Regions from separate parts of the Streptomyces sp. NPDC126503 genome, predicted to be linked through region 1. Evidence: predicted binding sites of a transcription regulator. Region 1 holds the regulator's gene; each other region holds the start of a gene.
The links. Region 1 encodes HrcA, which represses chaperone genes, less so after heat shock. Its sites were predicted from a motif close to TTNGCACTCNGNNNNNCNGAGTGCNAA; they were not measured.

Region 2: groL (chaperonin GroEL) is a predicted target of HrcA. The motif match lies at 3,153-3,179, and genes of this name have one in related genera.
Region 3: groES (co-chaperone GroES) is a predicted target of HrcA. The motif match lies at 2,629-2,655, and genes of this name have one in related genera.

Annotation. Positions count from the first base shown of each region.
Region 1 covers NZ_JBEORS010000001.1:251,168-256,804, reverse strand. The annotation lists gene ABTY40_RS01315 (AMP-dependent synthetase/ligase) at 1-252, shown strand, start outside; gene hemW (radical SAM family heme chaperone HemW) at 290-1,531, shown strand; gene ABTY40_RS01305 (DUF3097 domain-containing protein) at 1,704-2,510, opposite strand; gene ABTY40_RS01300 (MBL fold metallo-hydrolase) at 2,521-3,258, opposite strand; gene hrcA (heat-inducible transcriptional repressor HrcA) at 3,395-4,414, shown strand; gene dnaJ (molecular chaperone DnaJ) at 4,415-5,551, shown strand.
Region 2 covers NZ_JBEORS010000013.1:135,339-140,975, reverse strand. The annotation lists gene ABTY40_RS18880 (NAD-dependent epimerase/dehydratase family protein) at 1-34, opposite strand, end outside; gene ABTY40_RS18875 (class I SAM-dependent methyltransferase) at 325-1,089, shown strand; partial or broken gene ABTY40_RS18870 (deoxyxylulose-5-phosphate synthase) at 1,134-1,259, shown strand; gene groL (chaperonin GroEL) at 1,364-2,986, opposite strand; gene ABTY40_RS18860 (cold-shock protein) at 3,370-3,573, opposite strand; gene ABTY40_RS18855 (MoaD/ThiS family protein) at 3,986-4,264, opposite strand; gene thrC (threonine synthase) at 4,280-5,614, opposite strand; SAM riboswitch class I at 5,599-5,637, opposite strand, start outside.
Region 3 covers NZ_JBEORS010000008.1:119,926-125,562, reverse strand. The annotation lists gene ABTY40_RS13480 (ester cyclase) at 1-334, shown strand, start outside; gene groL (chaperonin GroEL) at 426-2,054, opposite strand; gene groES (co-chaperone GroES) at 2,173-2,481, opposite strand; gene ABTY40_RS13465 (hypothetical protein) at 2,706-2,864, opposite strand; gene ABTY40_RS13460 (polysaccharide deacetylase family protein) at 2,861-3,814, opposite strand; gene ABTY40_RS13455 (THUMP-like domain-containing protein) at 3,963-5,147, shown strand; gene ABTY40_RS13450 (hypothetical protein) at 5,083-5,637, opposite strand, start outside.

The DNA.
Region 1 (5,637 bases):
GGCCTCGCCGGCAAGACGTACGCCGAGGTCGTCGCCGCCCCGCAGACCGAGAAGATGGTCCAGGGGTACGTCGACCGCCTCAACGAGAACCTCCAGCGCTGGCAGACGATCAAGAAGTTCCGTCTCCTGCCGCGCGACCTGGACATCGAGCACGGTGAGCTCACCCCCTCCCTGAAGCTCAAGCGCCCGGTCGTCGAGCGGGCCTACAAGGACCTCATCGAGGAGATGTACGCCGGGTCGCGCGAGGCCTGATCCGCGCGGCGACCGTTCACCCGGGCGGTACGGGACAATGGACCCCATGCCTTCCGTACTGCCCGATGGTGAGCCCATGCCCGAGGACGGGGCGCTGCCCGCACGCGCCCTGGAAGGGGCCGGGGAGCGTCCGCTCGGGTTCTATCTGCACGTGCCGTACTGCGCCACGCGGTGCGGTTACTGCGACTTCAACACCTACACCGCGAGCGAGCTGCGCGGCGAGGGCGGCGTGCTCGCCTCCCGCGACAACTACGCCGGCCAGGTCGCCGAGGAGATCCGCCTCGCCCGGAAGGTCCTCGGCGACGACCCCCGGCCGGTACGGACCGTCTTCGTCGGCGGCGGCACGCCCACGCTGCTCGCGGCCGGCGACCTCGTCCGGATGCTGGGCGTGGTCCGCGAGGAGTTCGGGCTCGCCGACGACGCCGAGATCACCACCGAGGCCAACCCGGAATCGGTGGACCGGGAGTACCTGGCCGAGCTGCGCGCCGGCGGCTTCAACCGCGTCTCCTTCGGCATGCAGAGCGCCCGGCAGCACGTCCTGAAGGTCCTCGACCGCACGCACACCCCCGGCCGGCCCGAGGCGTGCGTCGCCGAGGCGCGGGCGGCGGGCTTCGAGCACGTCAACCTCGACCTCATCTACGGCACGCCGGGGGAGTCCGACGACGACTGGCGGGCCTCGCTGGAAGCGGCGATCGGCGCCGGACCCGACCACGTCAGCGCCTACGCCCTCATCGTCGAGGAGGGCACGCAGCTCGCGCGCCGCATCCGGCGCGGCGAGGTGCCCATGACCGACGACGACGTGCACGCCGACCGCTACCTCATCGCCGAGGACGTGCTCTCCCGGGCCGGTTTCTCCTGGTACGAGGTCTCCAACTGGGCCACCTCCGACGCCGGCCGCTGCCTCCACAACGAGCTCTACTGGCGCGGCGCCGACTGGTGGGGCGCCGGGCCGGGCGCGCACTCGCACGTCGGCGGGGTGCGGTGGTGGAACGTGAAGCACCCCGGGGCGTACGCGGCGGCCCTGGGCGCCGGGAAGTCCCCGGGCGCCGGACGCGAGGTCCTCATCGACGAGGACCGGCGCGTCGAGCGCGTCCTGCTGGAGCTGCGGCTCCGGGAGGGGTGCCCGCTGGAGCTGCTGCGGCCCGCCGGCCTGGCCGCTTCGCGGAAGGCCCTTTCGGACGGGCTCCTGGAGGACCGGGCGTACGCGGCGGGGCGGGCGGTGCTGACGCTGCGGGGCCGGCTGCTCGCGGACGCGGTGGTCCGGGACCTGGTGGACTGACGCCGCGCGCCGCGTTCCGTGCGGGCCCGCGCCGTCCGCGCCCGCGCCTCCGCCCCTTGTGCCCACCCGTCCGGCCCCTGCGGGGCGTATGCCCACAACGGGGTGACTCGGCGTGCCCGTGTGCCCACCCGTCCGGCCGTGCGGGAGGTACGCCCACGACAAGGCGCCCCCGCTACGGCGCCGTCACGAAGTCGATCAGTTCCTCCACGCGGCCCAGGAGCGCCGGCTCCAGGTCCTTGTAGGAGTGGACCTTGGAGAGAATGTGGCGCCAGGCAGCGCCCGTGTTGTCGGAGGGCCAGCCGAGGGCGCGGCAGACGCCCGTCTTCCAGTCCTGGCCGCGCGGGACGGCGGGCCAGGCGGGGATGCCCACGGAGGAGGGCTTCACGGCCTGCCAGACGTCGATGTACGGGTGGCCCACCACCAGTACGTGCGGCGAGGTCACCCGGGCCGCGATGCGGTGCTCCTTGGAGCCGGGGACGAGGTGGTCGACCAGGACGCCGAGGCGGGCGTCCGTGCCGGGGCCGAACGCGTCGACGATCTCCGGGAGGTCGTCGACGCCCTCCAGGTACTCCACCACGACGCCCTCGATCCGCAGGTCGTCGCCCCACACCCGCTCGACCAGCTCGGCGTCGTGCCGGCCCTCCACGTAGATGCGGCCCGCGCGGGCCACCCGGGCCCGCGCGCCGGGGACCGCGATCGAGCCGGAGGCGGTGCGGGCGGGCCGGGAAGGAGCGGCGGCCGACGGCCTGACCAGAGTGACGGCCTTCCCCTCCAGGAGGAAGCCGCGCGGCTCCAGCGGGAAGACCCGGTGCTTGCCGAACCGGTCCTCCAGCGTGACCGTGCCGACCTCGCAGCGGATCACCGCCCCGCAGAAGCCGGTCGTGACCTCCTCCACGACCAGGTCGCGTTCGGCCGGCACCTCGGGCACCGGGGCCTGCTTCTTCCACGGGGGCGTCAGATCCGGGTTGTAGCTGCGCATTGACCGGACGTTAGGCGACGGAGAAGCGCCGTGCCAGTTCCGCGCGCTGGCGTCGGACGAAGGCGGCGTCCACCACCGCCCCGTGCCCGGGCACGTACAGCGCGTCCTCGCCCCCGAGCGCGAGCAGCCGGTCCAGGGCGTCCGGCCAGCGGGAGGGGATCGCGTCCGGCCCGGCCTGCGGCTCACCGGACTCCTCCACCAGGTCGCCGCAGAACACGGTCTCGCGCTCGCCCGGCACGAACAGGGCCAGGTCGTGCCCCGTGTGACCCGGTCCCACATTGGCCAGGAGCACCTGGCGCCCGCCCAGGTCGAGCGTCCACTCGCCGCTCACCAGGTGCCCCGGGGCCACCAGCGCCCCGGCCGCCTCCTGTGCCGCCCGCGCGTCGAGACCGTGCCGTACCGCGTCCCCGCGCATCTCCCGGGCCGCCCGCTCGCCCGCCAGCAGACGGTCCGAGCCGACCGCCCCGAAGACCTCGGCCCCGGGGAAGGCCGCGGTGCCGAGCACATGGTCGAAATGGGGATGACTGAGTGCGATGTGCGTCACGTCCCGGCCGCCCGTCAGCGCCCGCGCGTCGGCGCGCAGGGACGCGCCCTCGGCGAGCGAGGAGCCCGTGTCGTACAGCAGTACGCCCCGTTCTCCCACCACCAGGCCCGCCGTGGCGTCCCATCCCGGCAGCCGCCGCCGGCCCACGCCGTCGGCGAGCCGTTCCCATCCCCGCGCCGTCCAGTCGATGTCCCTCGCGTCCATACCGAGACGCTAGCGGTTCGGCCTCCTTGCCAGGAGCGACCGGCCCGGCCGTACACTGGCCGGGGATTCCTGGCACTCGAACAGGGCGAGTGCCAAATGCGGAGCAACCGGAACGACCACAGCTGGAGGTGTGCGCATGCTCAGCGAACGCAGACTCGAGGTGCTCCGCGCCATCGTCCAGGACTATGTCGGCACGGAGGAGCCCGTCGGCTCCAAGGCGCTCACCGAACGCCACAAGCTCGGCGTCTCGCCCGCCACCGTGCGCAACGACATGGCGGTGCTGGAGGAGGAGGGCTACATCGCCCAGCCGCACACCAGTGCCGGGCGCATCCCCACCGACAAGGGCTATCGCCTCTTCGTCGACCGGCTGGCCGGCGTCAAGCCGCTGTCCACCCCGGAGCGGCGCGCCATCCACAACTTCCTGGACGGCGCGGTCGACCTGGACGACGTCGTGGGCCGCACGGTACGGCTGCTCGCGCAGCTCACCCGTCAGGTCGCCGTCGTCCAGTACCCCTCGCTGACCCGTTCGACCGTGCGGCACGTGGAGCTGCTCTCGCTGGCCCCGGCCCGCCTGATGCTGGTCCTGATCACGGACACCGGCCGGGTCGAGCAGCGGGTGATCGACTGCCCCGCCCCCTTCGGCGAGACCTCCCTCGCCGACCTGCGGGCCCGGCTCAACAGCCGGGTCGTCGGCCGCCGGTTCGCCGACGTGCCGCAGCTGGTGCAGGACCTCCCGGAATCCTTCGAGGAGTCGGAGGACCGGGCCACGGTCTCGACCGTGCTCGCCACCCTCCTCGAAACGCTCGTGGAGGAGCAGGAGGAGCGGCTGGTGATCGGCGGCACCGCCAATCTCACCCGCTTCGGTCATGACTTCCCCCTGACGATCAGGCCCGTCCTGGAGGCTCTGGAGGAGCACGTCGTGCTCCTCAAGCTGCTCGGCGAGGCGAAGGAATCGGGCATGACCGTACGCATCGGGCACGAGAACGCCCATGAAGGACTGAACTCCACGTCCGTCGTCTCGGTCGGCTACGGTTCGGGCGGCGAAGCAGTCGCCAAGCTCGGCGTGGTCGGACCGACCCGCATGGACTACCCCGGAACGATGGGAGCGGTACGCGCAGTGGCACGTTACGTCGGACAGATCCTGGCGGAGTCGTAAGTGGCCACGGACTATTACGCCGTACTCGGCGTGCGCCGAGACGCGTCCCAGGACGAGATCAAGAAGGCCTTCCGCCGCCTGGCCCGCGAGCTTCACCCGGACGTGAATCCGGACCCGAAGACGCAGGAGCGGTTCAAGGAGATCAACGCGGCCTACGAGGTCCTCTCGGATCCGCAGAAGAAGCAGGTCTACGACCTGGGCGGCGATCCGCTGTCCTCCTCCGGCGGAGGCGGCGCGGGCGGCTTCGGGGCCGGTGGCTTCGGCAACTTCTCCGACATCATGGACGCGTTCTTCGGCACGGCCTCGCAGCGCGGGCCGCGCTCGCGGACCCGCCGGGGCCAGGACGCCATGATCCGCCTGGAGATCGACCTCAACGAGGCGGCCTTCGGCACCACGAAGGACATCCAGGTCGACACGGCCGTCGTCTGCACCACCTGCTCGGGCGAGGGCGCGGCCCCCGGCACGTCCGCGCAGACCTGTGACATGTGCCGCGGCCGCGGTGAGGTCTCCCAGGTCACCCGGTCCTTCCTCGGCCAGGTCATGACCTCGCGGCCCTGCCCCCAGTGCCAGGGCTTCGGGACCGTCGTCCCGACCCCGTGCCCCGAGTGCGCGGGTGACGGCCGGGTCCGCTCCCGCCGCACGCTCACGGTCAAGATCCCGGCCGGTGTCGACAACGGCACCCGCATCCAGCTCGCGGGCGAGGGCGAGGTCGGCCCCGGCGGCGGCCCCGCGGGCGACCTGTACGTCGAGATCCACGAGACCCCGCACGAGACGTTCCAGCGGCGCGGGGACGACCTGCACTGCACGGTGACGATCCCGATGACGGCGGGCGCGCTCGGCACGAAGGTGCCGCTGCAGACCCTGGACGGGGTGGAGGAGGTCGACATCCGGCCCGGCACCCAGTCCGGCCAGTCGATCCCGCTGCACGGCCGGGGCGTCACGCACCTGCGCGGCAACGGGCGCGGCGACCTCATCGTCCACGTCGAGGTGCAGACGCCGAGCAAGCTCGACGCGGAGCAGGAGCGGCTGCTGCGGGAGCTGGCGAAGCTGCGCGGTGAGGAGCGGCCGACCGGCCAGTTCCAGCCGGGCCAGCAGGGGCTGTTCTCGCGGCTGAAGGACGCGTTCAACGGGCGCTGACCCGGACGGACCGAAGGGGCGGCGCACCGCGCCGCCCCTTTTCCGTGCGGTCCGGCGCGTCGCGGTGGGCGCTCCCGTCCGGCCCG
Region 2 (5,637 bases), on a different contig from region 1:
CCCATGCCGTACCGCCCAGAACCAGAATGTCCATGCGGCCAGTGGACCACCCCAACTCCCCGTATCCGCAGGGCGTTCGCCGTCGGCGGAGCCCGCGCGGACGGCGGGAAACCGTCCCGGGCGGCGTCCGGGAAGGCCGCTTCCCGGGCCGGGAAGGGGCGCCGGGAGCCTTCGGCGCGGGCCCGCGGCCCTGGCGTCGACGGGCGGCCCCGCACCCCGCCCACAGGCCGTACAGCCGCTCCCCACCGGGTCGCCACACCCCCTCCGACCTGGGCTTTTTCCCCTCTTCTCCCTAGGCTGGCGGAACACGGAGGGGAGATCCACATGGTGGAGACGGACCGCGGGATCCGTACGGTCGAAGATGTCATGGCCCTGCTCGACGGGCTGTTCGCGCCCGGCGCCGACCGGTGGTCGGAGGGCGGCGCCGGATGGTGGGACGGGTTCTACGCCGACCGCGAAAGGCCGGTGCCGTTCTTCGTCGCGAAGCCGGACGAGAACCTGGTGTCGTACGTGGAACGGGGCCTGCTCCCGGCCGGCGGCGCGGGCGTCCGGCGGGCGCTCGACCTCGGCTGCGGGCCGGGCCGGAACGCCCTGTACCTGGCCTCGCTCGGCTACGCGGTGGACGCGGTGGACCTGTCCCCCACGGCGATCTCCTGGGCCCGGGACCGGGCTCAGGAGGCGGGCCTCGCGGACCGGATCCGGTTCGTGTGCGGCAATGCCTTCACCTCCCCGGAGCTGGGCGCCGACGGCCCGTACGACCTCGTCTACGACTCCGGCTGCTTCCACCACCTGCCGCCGCACCGCCGCGTCACCCACCTGGCGCTCCTCGACCGCGTCCTCGCCCCGGGCGGACACTTCGCCCTGACCGCCTTCGCGGCCGGCGAGGGCGGCATGGGCTCGGAACTGCCGGACGCCGCGTTCTACCGGAAGGGCGCACTGGAAGGCGGCCTCGCCTACACCGACACGTCCCTCCGCGCGATCTTCTCCCCCATGACGGCGAAGGAACTCCGCCGCATGCTCCCCCAGCCCCCGGCCTCCCCCCACTTCGGCGAACCGTTCCTGTGGACGGCCCTCTTCCACCGCCCCTGACCGGTACGCACCGGTGACGGGTCCCATAGCCTCGGCCCATGGGACACGAGAGCTGCTGCGGAGGGCCTGGGTACCGGCCTCGGGCCCTGTCCGAGGTGAAGACGCGCATGGCCCGCGCCCGCCGTACCGGCGAGCCGTTCGCCGCCGCGCTGGTCGACCCCGACGCCTGAGCGGGCGCATGCCGCCCGGCCGGGCCGGGGAACGCCCGAGGGCGGCACCCCCGGTGGGGGTGCCGCCCTCGGCGTCGTACGGATGGAGCCGCTGAGCCGGTGGCTCAGAAGTCCATGTCACCGCCCGGCATGCCGCCGCCGGCCGGCGCGGCGGCCTTCTCCGGCTTGTCGGCGATGACGGCCTCGGTGGTGAGGAACAGCGCCGCGATGGAGGACGCGTTCTGCAGAGCGGAGCGCGTGACCTTCGCGGGGTCGATGATGCCCTCGGCGATCATGTCGACGTACTCACCGGTCGCGGCGTTCAGGCCGTGGCCGACGGGCAGGTTGCGCACCTTCTCGACGATGACGCCGCCCTCGAGACCACCGTTGACGGCGATCTGCTTCAGCGGGGCCTCCAGGGCCAGCTTGACGATGTTGGCACCGGTGGCCTCGTCGCCCTCCAGCTCCAGCTTCTCGAAGACGCTCGACGCCTGCAGCAGGGCCACGCCACCGCCGGCGACGATGCCCTCCTCGACGGCCGCCTTCGCGTTGCGAACGGCGTCCTCGATGCGGTGCTTGCGCTCCTTGAGCTCGACCTCGGTCGCGGCACCGGCCTTGATGACGGCCACGCCGCCGGCCAGCTTCGCGAGGCGCTCCTGGAGCTTCTCGCGGTCGTAGTCCGAGTCGCTGTTCTCGATCTCGGCGCGGATCTGGTTCACGCGACCGGCGACCTGCTCGCTGTCACCGGCACCGTCGACGATGGTGGTCTCGTCCTTGGTGATGACGACCTTGCGGGCGCGGCCCAGCAGGTCGAGGCCCGCGTTCTCCAGCTTGAGGCCGACCTCCTCGGAGATGACCGTGCCGCCGGTGAGGATGGCGATGTCGTTCAGCATCGCCTTGCGGCGGTCGCCGAAGCCCGGGGCCTTGACGGCGACGGACTTGAAGGTGCCGCGGATCTTGTTGACGACCAGGGTCGACAGGGCCTCGCCCTCGACGTCCTCGGCGATGATCAGCAGCGGCTTGCCCGACTGCATGACCTTCTCCAGGAGCGGGAGCAGGTCCTTCACGGAGGAGATCTTGGAGTTGACGATCAGGAGGTACGGGTCCTCGAGCGAGGCCTCCATGCGCTCCATGTCCGTGGCGAAGTACGCCGAGATGTAGCCCTTGTCGAAGCGCATACCCTCGGTGAGCTCCAGCTCCAGACCGAAGGTCTGGGACTCCTCGACGGTGATGACGCCTTCCTTGCCGACCTTGTCCATGGCCTCGGCGATGAGCTCGCCGATCTGGGTGTCGGCGGCGGAGATGGAGGCGGTGGAGGCGATCTGCTCCTTCGTCTCGACCTCCTTCGCCTGGTCGAGCAGAGCGCCGGAGACGGCCTCGACGGCCTTCTCGATGCCGCGCTTGAGCGCCATCGGGTTGGCGCCGGCGGCGACGTTGCGGAGGCCCTCACGGACGAGCGCCTGGGCGAGGACGGTGGCGGTGGTCGTACCGTCGCCGGCGACGTCGTCCGTCTTCTTGGCGACTTCCTTGACCAGCTCGGCGCCGATCTTCTCGTACGGGTCCTCGAGCTCGATCTCCTTGGCGATGGAAACACCATCGTTGGTGATCGTGGGGGCGCCCCACTTCTTCTCGAGGACGACGTTGCGGCCCTTCGGGCCAAGGGTGACCTTGACGGCGTCAGCGAGCTGGTTCATGCCGCGCTCGAGACCGCGCCGGGCCTCCTCGTCGAACGCGATGATCTTGGCCATGTGAAGTGGTCCTCCCGGACATGGGGTGGATAACGCTCCAGGACCGCGCCGACGCCCGCGACGGACGGCCTCCGCGCTCCGTGTGGTTCCTTGCCCCACCCGGCCGGCGACCTCGCCAAGCTCGATCCTCGTAGCACTCTCACCTTCCGAGTGCTAACGCCAATGATTAGCACTCGCCCTAGGAGAGTGCAAGCGCCTCTCGGTTTTAGGGCCTGTCCGCGCGAGGCGCGCCCGGCGCCGGGTGGAGGGTTCGCGCCACCTCCGACCGTACGGAACCGGCCGGTCGCGCGCGGGGCGGACCGCCCCCGCACGTGCGAGGGGCCCGCATCCCTCGGGATGCGGGCCCCTCGACGGCGTTGCGTCGGTGGCCGATCGCGCCGCGCTCAGACGGCGAGCTTGACCATGTCCGCCTGCGGACCCTTCTGGCCCTGCGAGATCTCGAACTCGACCCGCTGGCCCTCTTCGAGGGTGCGGTAGCCATCCATCTGGATCGCGCTGTAGTGGACGAAAACATCCGCACCACCGTCGACCGCGATGAAGCCGTAGCCCTTCTCCGCGTTGAACCACTTGACGGTGCCCTGAGCCATGCCTAACTCCCCTATTACTGGCCCTTGCGCGGGACCGCACTTCGCGGACCCGGGTCAGACCCTGCGCCGGAACGCGTCGACCGCGGCTGAATGTATCTGCCCAACTGCCCTCTGCAACAGGCCATTCGAGCGAGAATTCTGGGCGCGACGGAAAGGTGAATTCGTCTGATTCCCCCGAATTCCGGGGCAAGTCGGGCCCGGCAAAGCGCGCAGAAGGTACAGATCGTGCGTGCACATTGGCTGCTTCTTGTCGCGCGGAGACGCATTCTCATATGCGTCCGGCATGAGCAGCGGAGGGGGCTTCCCCAACTCTACCGCGCTCAACCATGCAGAATTGCCCCCTCCGCTTTATGGCGCGGAAGGGGCAATTCGAGAGAGAAGGGGGAGAAGAGGAAGCAGGGGAAGGAGAGGCTCAGCAGCCGCCGGCCACGGCGGGGATGATCGAGATGCCGGCGCCATCGGGCGTCGCCGTCTCCAGGCCCTGCTCGAAGCGCACGTCGTCGTCGTTCACGTACACGTTGACGAAGCGGCGCAGCTTGCCCTGGTCGTCCAGGACGCGGGCGGCGATGCCCGTGTGGTTCTTCTCCAGGTCGGCGATGACCTCGGCGAGGGTCGCGCCCTCGGCGGGCACCTCGGCCTGCCCGCCGGTGTAGGTGCGGAGGATGGTGGGGATGCGGACGTTCACGGCCATGTGTTCACGAACCTTTCAGTGGGCCAGGCCGGCGTCGCGGAACGCGTCCAGGCTGGGGCGGATGGTGGCGGTCGCCTGGGAGCTGTCGGCCACGGCGTCCAGGGTCTTGAGGCCGTCGCCGGTGTTCAGCACGACGGTGGTGAGGCTCGGGTCGATCACGCCGTTCTCGACCAGCTTCCGGGTGACACCGACCGTCACGCCGCCCGCCGTCTCGGCGAAGATGCCCTCGGTCCGCGCCAGGACCTTGATCGCGTCCACGACCTGCTCGTCGTTCACGTCCTCCACGGCGCCGCCGGTGCGGCGCGCGATGTCGAGGACGTACGGGCCGTCGGCCGGGTTGCCGATCGCGAGGGACTTGGCGATGGTGTTCGGCTTCTGCGGGCGGACCACGTCGTGGCCGGCCTTGAAGGCGGCGGAGACCGGGGAGCAGCCCTCGGCCTGCGCGCCGAAGATCTTGTACGGCTTGTCCTCGACCAGGCCCAGCTTGATGAGCTCCTGCAGCCCCTTGTCGATCTTCGTCAGCTGTGAGCCGGAGGCGATCGGGATGACCAGCTGGTCCGGGATGACCCAGCCGAGCTGCTCGCAGATCTCGTACGCGAGCGTCTTGGAGCCCTCGCCGTAGTACGGACGGAGGTTGACGTTCACGAAGCCCCAGCCCTCACCGAGCGGGTCGCCGATGAGCTCCGAGCAGAAGCGGTTCACGTCGTCGTAGTTGCCCTCGATGGCGACGAGGTCACCGCCGTACACGCCGGCCATGACGACCTTGCCCTGCTCCAGGTCGTGCGGGATGAACACACAGGAGCGGAAGCCGGCGCGGGCGGCGGCGGCGCCGACGGCGCCGGCCAGGTTGCCGGTGGAGGAGCAGGAGAGGGTGGTGAAGCCGAAGGCGCGGGCGGCCTCGAGGGCCTGGGCGACGACCCGGTCCTTGAAGGAGTGCGTCGGGTTGCCGGAGTCGTCCTTCACGAACAGCTTGCCGGGCTCGACGCCGATCTCGCGGGCCAGGTTGTCGGCCTTGACCAGCGGGGTCCAGCCGGGGTTCAGGTTCGGCTTCTCGGCGACGTCGGCCGGGACGGGGAGGAGCGGGGCGTAGCGCCAGATGTTGGCGGGGCCCGCCTCGATCTTCCTACGCAGCTCCTCGGGGTCGCCGGCGGGGAGCTCGTAGGCCACTTCGAGGGGGCCGAAACAGAGTTCGCAGGCGAAGATCGGGCCGAGGGCGAAGACCTCGCCGCATTCGCGGCAGGAGAGTCCGGAGGCGGGTCCGAGGTCGACGGTGGTGCCGGCGGAGCCGGTGGCGGGTGCGACGGTCTGTACAGCCATGGAGGCGAGGCCCTTTCTCCTCATCTTCCTCATGACGCGTTTCGCCATGAGACGGA
Region 3 (5,637 bases), on a different contig from region 1:
GCTCGCGGAGGGGTATCACGACCACGATCCGACGAACGCCCAGGACGCCCTCGGGATGGACGCGGTCCGCCGCGAGGTGGAGATGTGGCGCGCGGGCTTCGACTTCGCCTTCACGGTGGAGGACCAGATCGCGGAGGGCGACCGGGTCTGCACCCGCTGGACCTGGCGGGGGACCCACACGGGCGACTTCATGGGGCTCCAGCCCACCGGCATCGAGGTGTCCATGACGGGGACCCTGATCCACCGCTTCCGGGAGGACGGGAAGATCGTGGAGGGCTGGTGGCAGTACGACCTGCTGGGCCTGATGGGCCGGATCGGCGCGGTGGAGGCCTGAGCCGCCCCGTACGGTCCCGGGCCGGCGCGGAAACACCGGGGCCCGGTGCCCCCGCTCGGGGGCCCCGGGCCTCAGTGATCCGTCAGGTGCCTCAGTGGGAGTGGCCGTGACCGTGGCCGTGGCCCGCGTCCGCCGGCTCCTCCTCCTTCTTCTCCACCACGAGGGTCTCGGTGGTGAGAAGCAGGGAGGCGATCGAGGCGGCGTTCTCCAGGGCGGAGCGCGTCACCTTGACCGGGTCGATGACGCCGGCCTTGATCAGGTCGCCGTACTCGCCGGTCGCGGCGTTGAAGCCCTGGCCCTTGTCGAGCTCCGACACCTTCGAGGTGATGACGTAGCCCTCGAGGCCGGCGTTCTCCGCGATCCAGCGCAGCGGCTCGACGGCGGCGCGGCGGACGACGGCGACACCGGTGGCCTCGTCGCCCTCCTTGCCGAGGTTGCCCTCGAGGACCTTGACGGCGTGGACCAGGGCGGAGCCACCACCGGAGACGATGCCCTCCTCGACCGCGGCGCGGGTCGCGGAGATGGCGTCCTCCAGACGGTGCTTCTTCTCCTTCAGCTCCACCTCGGTGGCGGCGCCGACCTTGATCACGCACACGCCGCCGGCCAGCTTCGCGAGGCGCTCCTGGAGCTTCTCGCGGTCCCAGTCGGAGTCCGTGGTCTCGATCTCGGCCTTGATCTGGGCGACGCGGCCCGCGACGTCCTCGGAGTTGCCGCCACCGTCGACGATGGTGGTGTCGTCCTTGGTGACGGTCACGCGGCGGGCGGAGCCGAGCACGTCCAGGCCGGCCTGGTCGAGCTTGAGGCCGACCTCCTCGGCGATGACGGTGGCACCGGTGAGGGTGGCCATGTCCTGGAGCATCGCCTTGCGGCGGTCACCGAAGCCGGGCGCCTTGACGGCGACGGCGTTGAAGGTGCCACGGATCTTGTTGACGACGAGGGTGGAGAGCGCCTCGCCCTCGACGTCCTCGGCGATGATCAGCAGCGGCTTGGAGCTGCCGGCCTGGATGACCTTCTCGAGGAGCGGCAGCAGGTCCTGGATGGACGAGATCTTGCCCTGGTTGATCAGGATGTAGGGGTCGTCGAGGACGGCCTCCATGCGCTCCTGGTCGGTCACCATGTACGGGGACAGGTAGCCCTTGTCGAAGGCCATGCCCTCGGTGAAGTCGAGCTCCAGGCCGAAGGTGTTGGACTCCTCGACGGTGATGACACCGTCCTTGCCGACCTTGTCCATCGCCTCGGCGATGAGCTCGCCGACCTGCTGGTCCTGCGCGGAGAGCGCGGCGACGGCGGCGATGTCCGACTTGTCGTCGATCGGACGGGCGGTCGCGAGGAGCTCGTCGGAGACGGCCTTGACGGCGGCGTCGATGCCCTTCTTCAGGGCGGCCGGGGAAGCGCCGGCGGCGACGTTGCGCAGACCCTCGCGGACGAGCGCCTGGGCGAGGACGGTGGCGGTGGTGGTGCCGTCACCCGCGATGTCGTTGGTCTTGGTCGCCACCTCCTTCACCAGCTGGGCGCCGAGGTTCTCGTACGGGTCCTCGATCTCGACCTCGCGGGCGATCGTGACACCGTCGTTGGTGATGGTGGGGGCGCCGAACTTCTTGTCGATGACGACGTTGCGACCCTTCGGGCCGATCGTCACCTTCACCGTGTCGGCAAGCTTGTTGACGCCGCGCTCAAGGGCGCGACGGGCGTCCTCGTCGAACTTCAGGATCTTCGCCATGGGAGCGATTCAGCCCTCTCGGAAATCGGGTGGAACGAGCGGCGCCCCGGGCCCCGGAACGGGGCCTCGGGGCGCAGCTCACAGCATCTTCTTCAGGTGCCTCGGGAGGTACTTGGGCTTACTTCTCGATGATCGCGAGCACGTCGCGGGCCGAGAGGACGAGGTACTCGTCGCCGTTGTACTTGACCTCGGTGCCGCCGTACTTGCTGTAGAGCACGACGTCGCCGACCTTCACGTCGAGCGGAAGGCGCTCGCCGTTCTCGAAACGGCCCGGGCCCACGGCGAGGACGGCGCCCTCCTGGGGCTTCTCCTTCGCGGTGTCCGGGATGACCAGGCCAGAGGCCGTGGTCTGCTCGGCGTCGAGCGGCTGGACCACGATGCGGTCCTCGAGCGGCTTGATGGCAACCTTGGAGCTGACGGTCGTCACGATCCGACCTCCCCCTTCGGAGATCTCGCGGGGTTAACTGTCTGAGTGTGGCGACCAGGTGGATCCGTCGTCGCGGGTGCCGGACCTGCCCGTCGCTGTTTTGGCACTCTCCGGTGGGGAGTGCCAGAGGCGAGACTATGACCGCGATTAGCACTCGGTCAAGCGGAGTGCCAATTCCACGCCATGTGGCGCATCGCGCGGGGGTCCGAAACCCGCGCCACCCGCTACCGGGCCACCGGCTCCGCCGCCGCGACGCGCTCCGCCGCCTTCCGTCCCAGCCGCTCGATGGGGTCCACCGCCGGGGCGCAGCCGGTGACGGCGAGGAGGGCGGCGAGGAGCGCGGTGAGGCCCGGGCCCGTGAGGGACCGGCGGACCGCGGTCATACGTAGTCCTCCAGCTTGGCGACCGCGTAGCCCTTCGCGGTGATCACGTTCATCACCCTGCGGATCATGTCCGGCATGCTGCCCTTCCAGTCGTCCTTCCCCCGGAAGTGGGTGAGCACGATGTCGCCGGGGTGCAGGTCGCGGTCCCACTCGCGCCACTCCATGCGGTCGGGGAAGGCCTCGGAGGCCCAGAGCGGCACGGCCCTGACCCCGCAGGCCTTGGCGGCGCGCAGGGTGTCCTCGTTGTAGTTGCCGTACGGCGGGCGGAACAGCGGGGGCCGCGTGCCGTACCGCTTCTCGATGACGTCCTGCATGCCGCAGATCTCGCGCTTCTGGCGCTCGTAGGAGAGGGCGGGCATGTAGCGGTGGTTGAGGGTGTGGTTGTGCAGGGCGACCCCGCGCGCCTGCGAGCGCTGCATCTTCGCGAAGTAGCCGTAGTCGTCCTTGACGACGTAGTCGCTGAGGAAGGCGCTGTAGGGGATGTCGAGCTCGGTCATCATCCGGATCAGCTCGGGGTCCTTCTCCGCGCCGTCGTCGATCGTCAGGAAGACGACCTTCTCCTTCGTGGGCACGGTGGTGAAGACGGGCGGCAGGCCGGTGCCGTCGGTCTCGAAGCCCTTGCGGGTGGTGATCGCCGGTTTCTTCGCGGGCGGGGCGGGGGCTTCGAGCGGGGTCTGCTTCAGCCCCCACTTCCGGGCGGCGAGGGCGCGGGCCGCGCGCTGTTCGCGGACCTTCCTGAGGTGCTCGTTGAGCGCGGCGGAGGCGGTCAGGGGCCGGGCCTGCTGCCCGTTCCCCCGTCCCGCCTGCTGTCCCGCGGCGGGAGCGGGCGCGCCGCCGGCCCCCGGTCCGGCCCCGGAGCCGGAGTCGGAGCAGGCGGCCGTGGAGGTGAGGGCGGCGACGAGGAGCGCGGCCCCGAGGACCCGACGGGAGGACGACCCACCCTTTGCCATCATTTTTTCCTTTTGTCGTACGGGGGGTATCGCGCCGCATCCTGTCAGCGCGCGGGCCCCTCCCGGCCGCGACACCGCCGTACCTCCCCCACGGTCCCCCGGGCGGCCCACACCCGCCGCCCGACACGCGAGGCACCACAATGGGCGGGTGAACGACCTCGCCGCCCTCACCGCCCTGCTCACCCCCGAAGGGCAGACGCTCCTCGCCGCCCTGCGCGACTACGACCCCGCCCGGGAACTCGCCGTCGCCTCCCGGCTGCGCCGCGACCACCCCGCCGAACTCGTCACGGCGGCCCTCGGACAGGCCCGGCTGCGGCAGCGGGCGGTGGCGAAGTTCGGCGCCGCCGACGCGTACCGGATGTACTTCACGGCCAACGGTGTCGAGCAGTCCACCCGTGCCTCCGTCGGCGCCCACCGCGCCGCCCGGATGGAGGCCCTCGGCGTCCGCAGCGTCGCCGACCTCTGCTCCGGGATCGGCGGCGACGCCATCGCCCTCGCCCGCGCCGGGATCTCCGTCCTCGCCGTCGACCGCGACCCCGTCACCGCCGCGGCCGCCCGCGCCAACGCCGAGGCGCTGGGCCTCGCGGACCTGATCGAGGTGCGCTGCGCCGATGTCACCGAGACCGACACCACCGGGTACGACGCGGTCTTCGTCGACCCGGCACGGCGCGGCGGCCGGGGCCGGATCTTCGACCCCGAGGCGTACTCCCCGCCCCTGTCCTGGGCGGTCCGGGCGGCCCGCGGCGCCCCTCACGCGGCCCTGAAGATCGCGCCGGGCATCCCGCACGAGACGGTGCCCGAAGAGGCCGAGGCGGAGTGGATCTCGGACGGCGGGGACGTGAAGGAGGCCGTGCTCTGGTTCGGTACGGAGCCGGGCGCCCGCCGCGCCACGCTGCTGCCCTCCGGGGCGAGCCTCACCGGCCGGGGCCTGCCCGACCCGGAGGTCCGGCCCGTCGGCCGCTACCTGTACGAGCCCGACGGCGCCGTCATCCGCGCCCACCTCGTCGCCGAGGTGGCGGCGGAGGTGGACGGCGGGCTGATCGACCCGACCATCGCCTACGTGACGGCCGACGCGCTCGTACCGACCCCGTACGCCGCCGCGTACGAGATCACCGACGAACTGCCCTTCAACCTGAAGAAGCTGAAGGCCCTGCTGCGGGAGCGGGAGGTGGGGACGCTGACCGTGAAGAAGCGCGGCTCGGCGGTCGAGCCGGAGGAGATCCGGCGGAAGGTGAAGCCCAAGGGCCCGAACGCGGCGACCGTGCTGCTCACTCGGGTCGCGGGGGCTCCGACGATGCTGATCGGCCGTCCTGCGGGCGGCCCCGGCCGGTGACACGGCTGCGGGCGGTCACGTGGTCCGGCCCGGTGAAGCGGTTCGGACCGGTGAGGCGGTTCGCCATGCGGTAGTGGCCCACGATCTTCGTCAGGCCGATGAGGCCGGTGACCCACAGGATCAGGGAGGCGCCCATCCCGTAGGCGACCAGGCCGTAACCGCCGTCCTCCCGGGTGGCCCCGGCCGGGACGGCGAAGGCCACCCACAGGCCGCCCGCGCACAGCGCGCAGGAGAGCAGCAGCCAGGAGAGGCTCAGGAGCGGGGCGCGCAGCCGGGCGTCGGTGGGCCCGTGGCGGTCGAGGGCCGCCCACTGGGCGAGGCGGACCCGGACGGTCCGGTCCTGGCGCACGCCGCGCACGGTCATCCACCCGGCCGGAGCGAGGACGCCCAGGCCGACGACCGCGGCGAACAGCATGATCATGACCGTGAGGGCGTCCTGGTCGCCGCCCAGGGCGATGAGCAGGAGCCCGACGAGGGACCAGCCGAACTC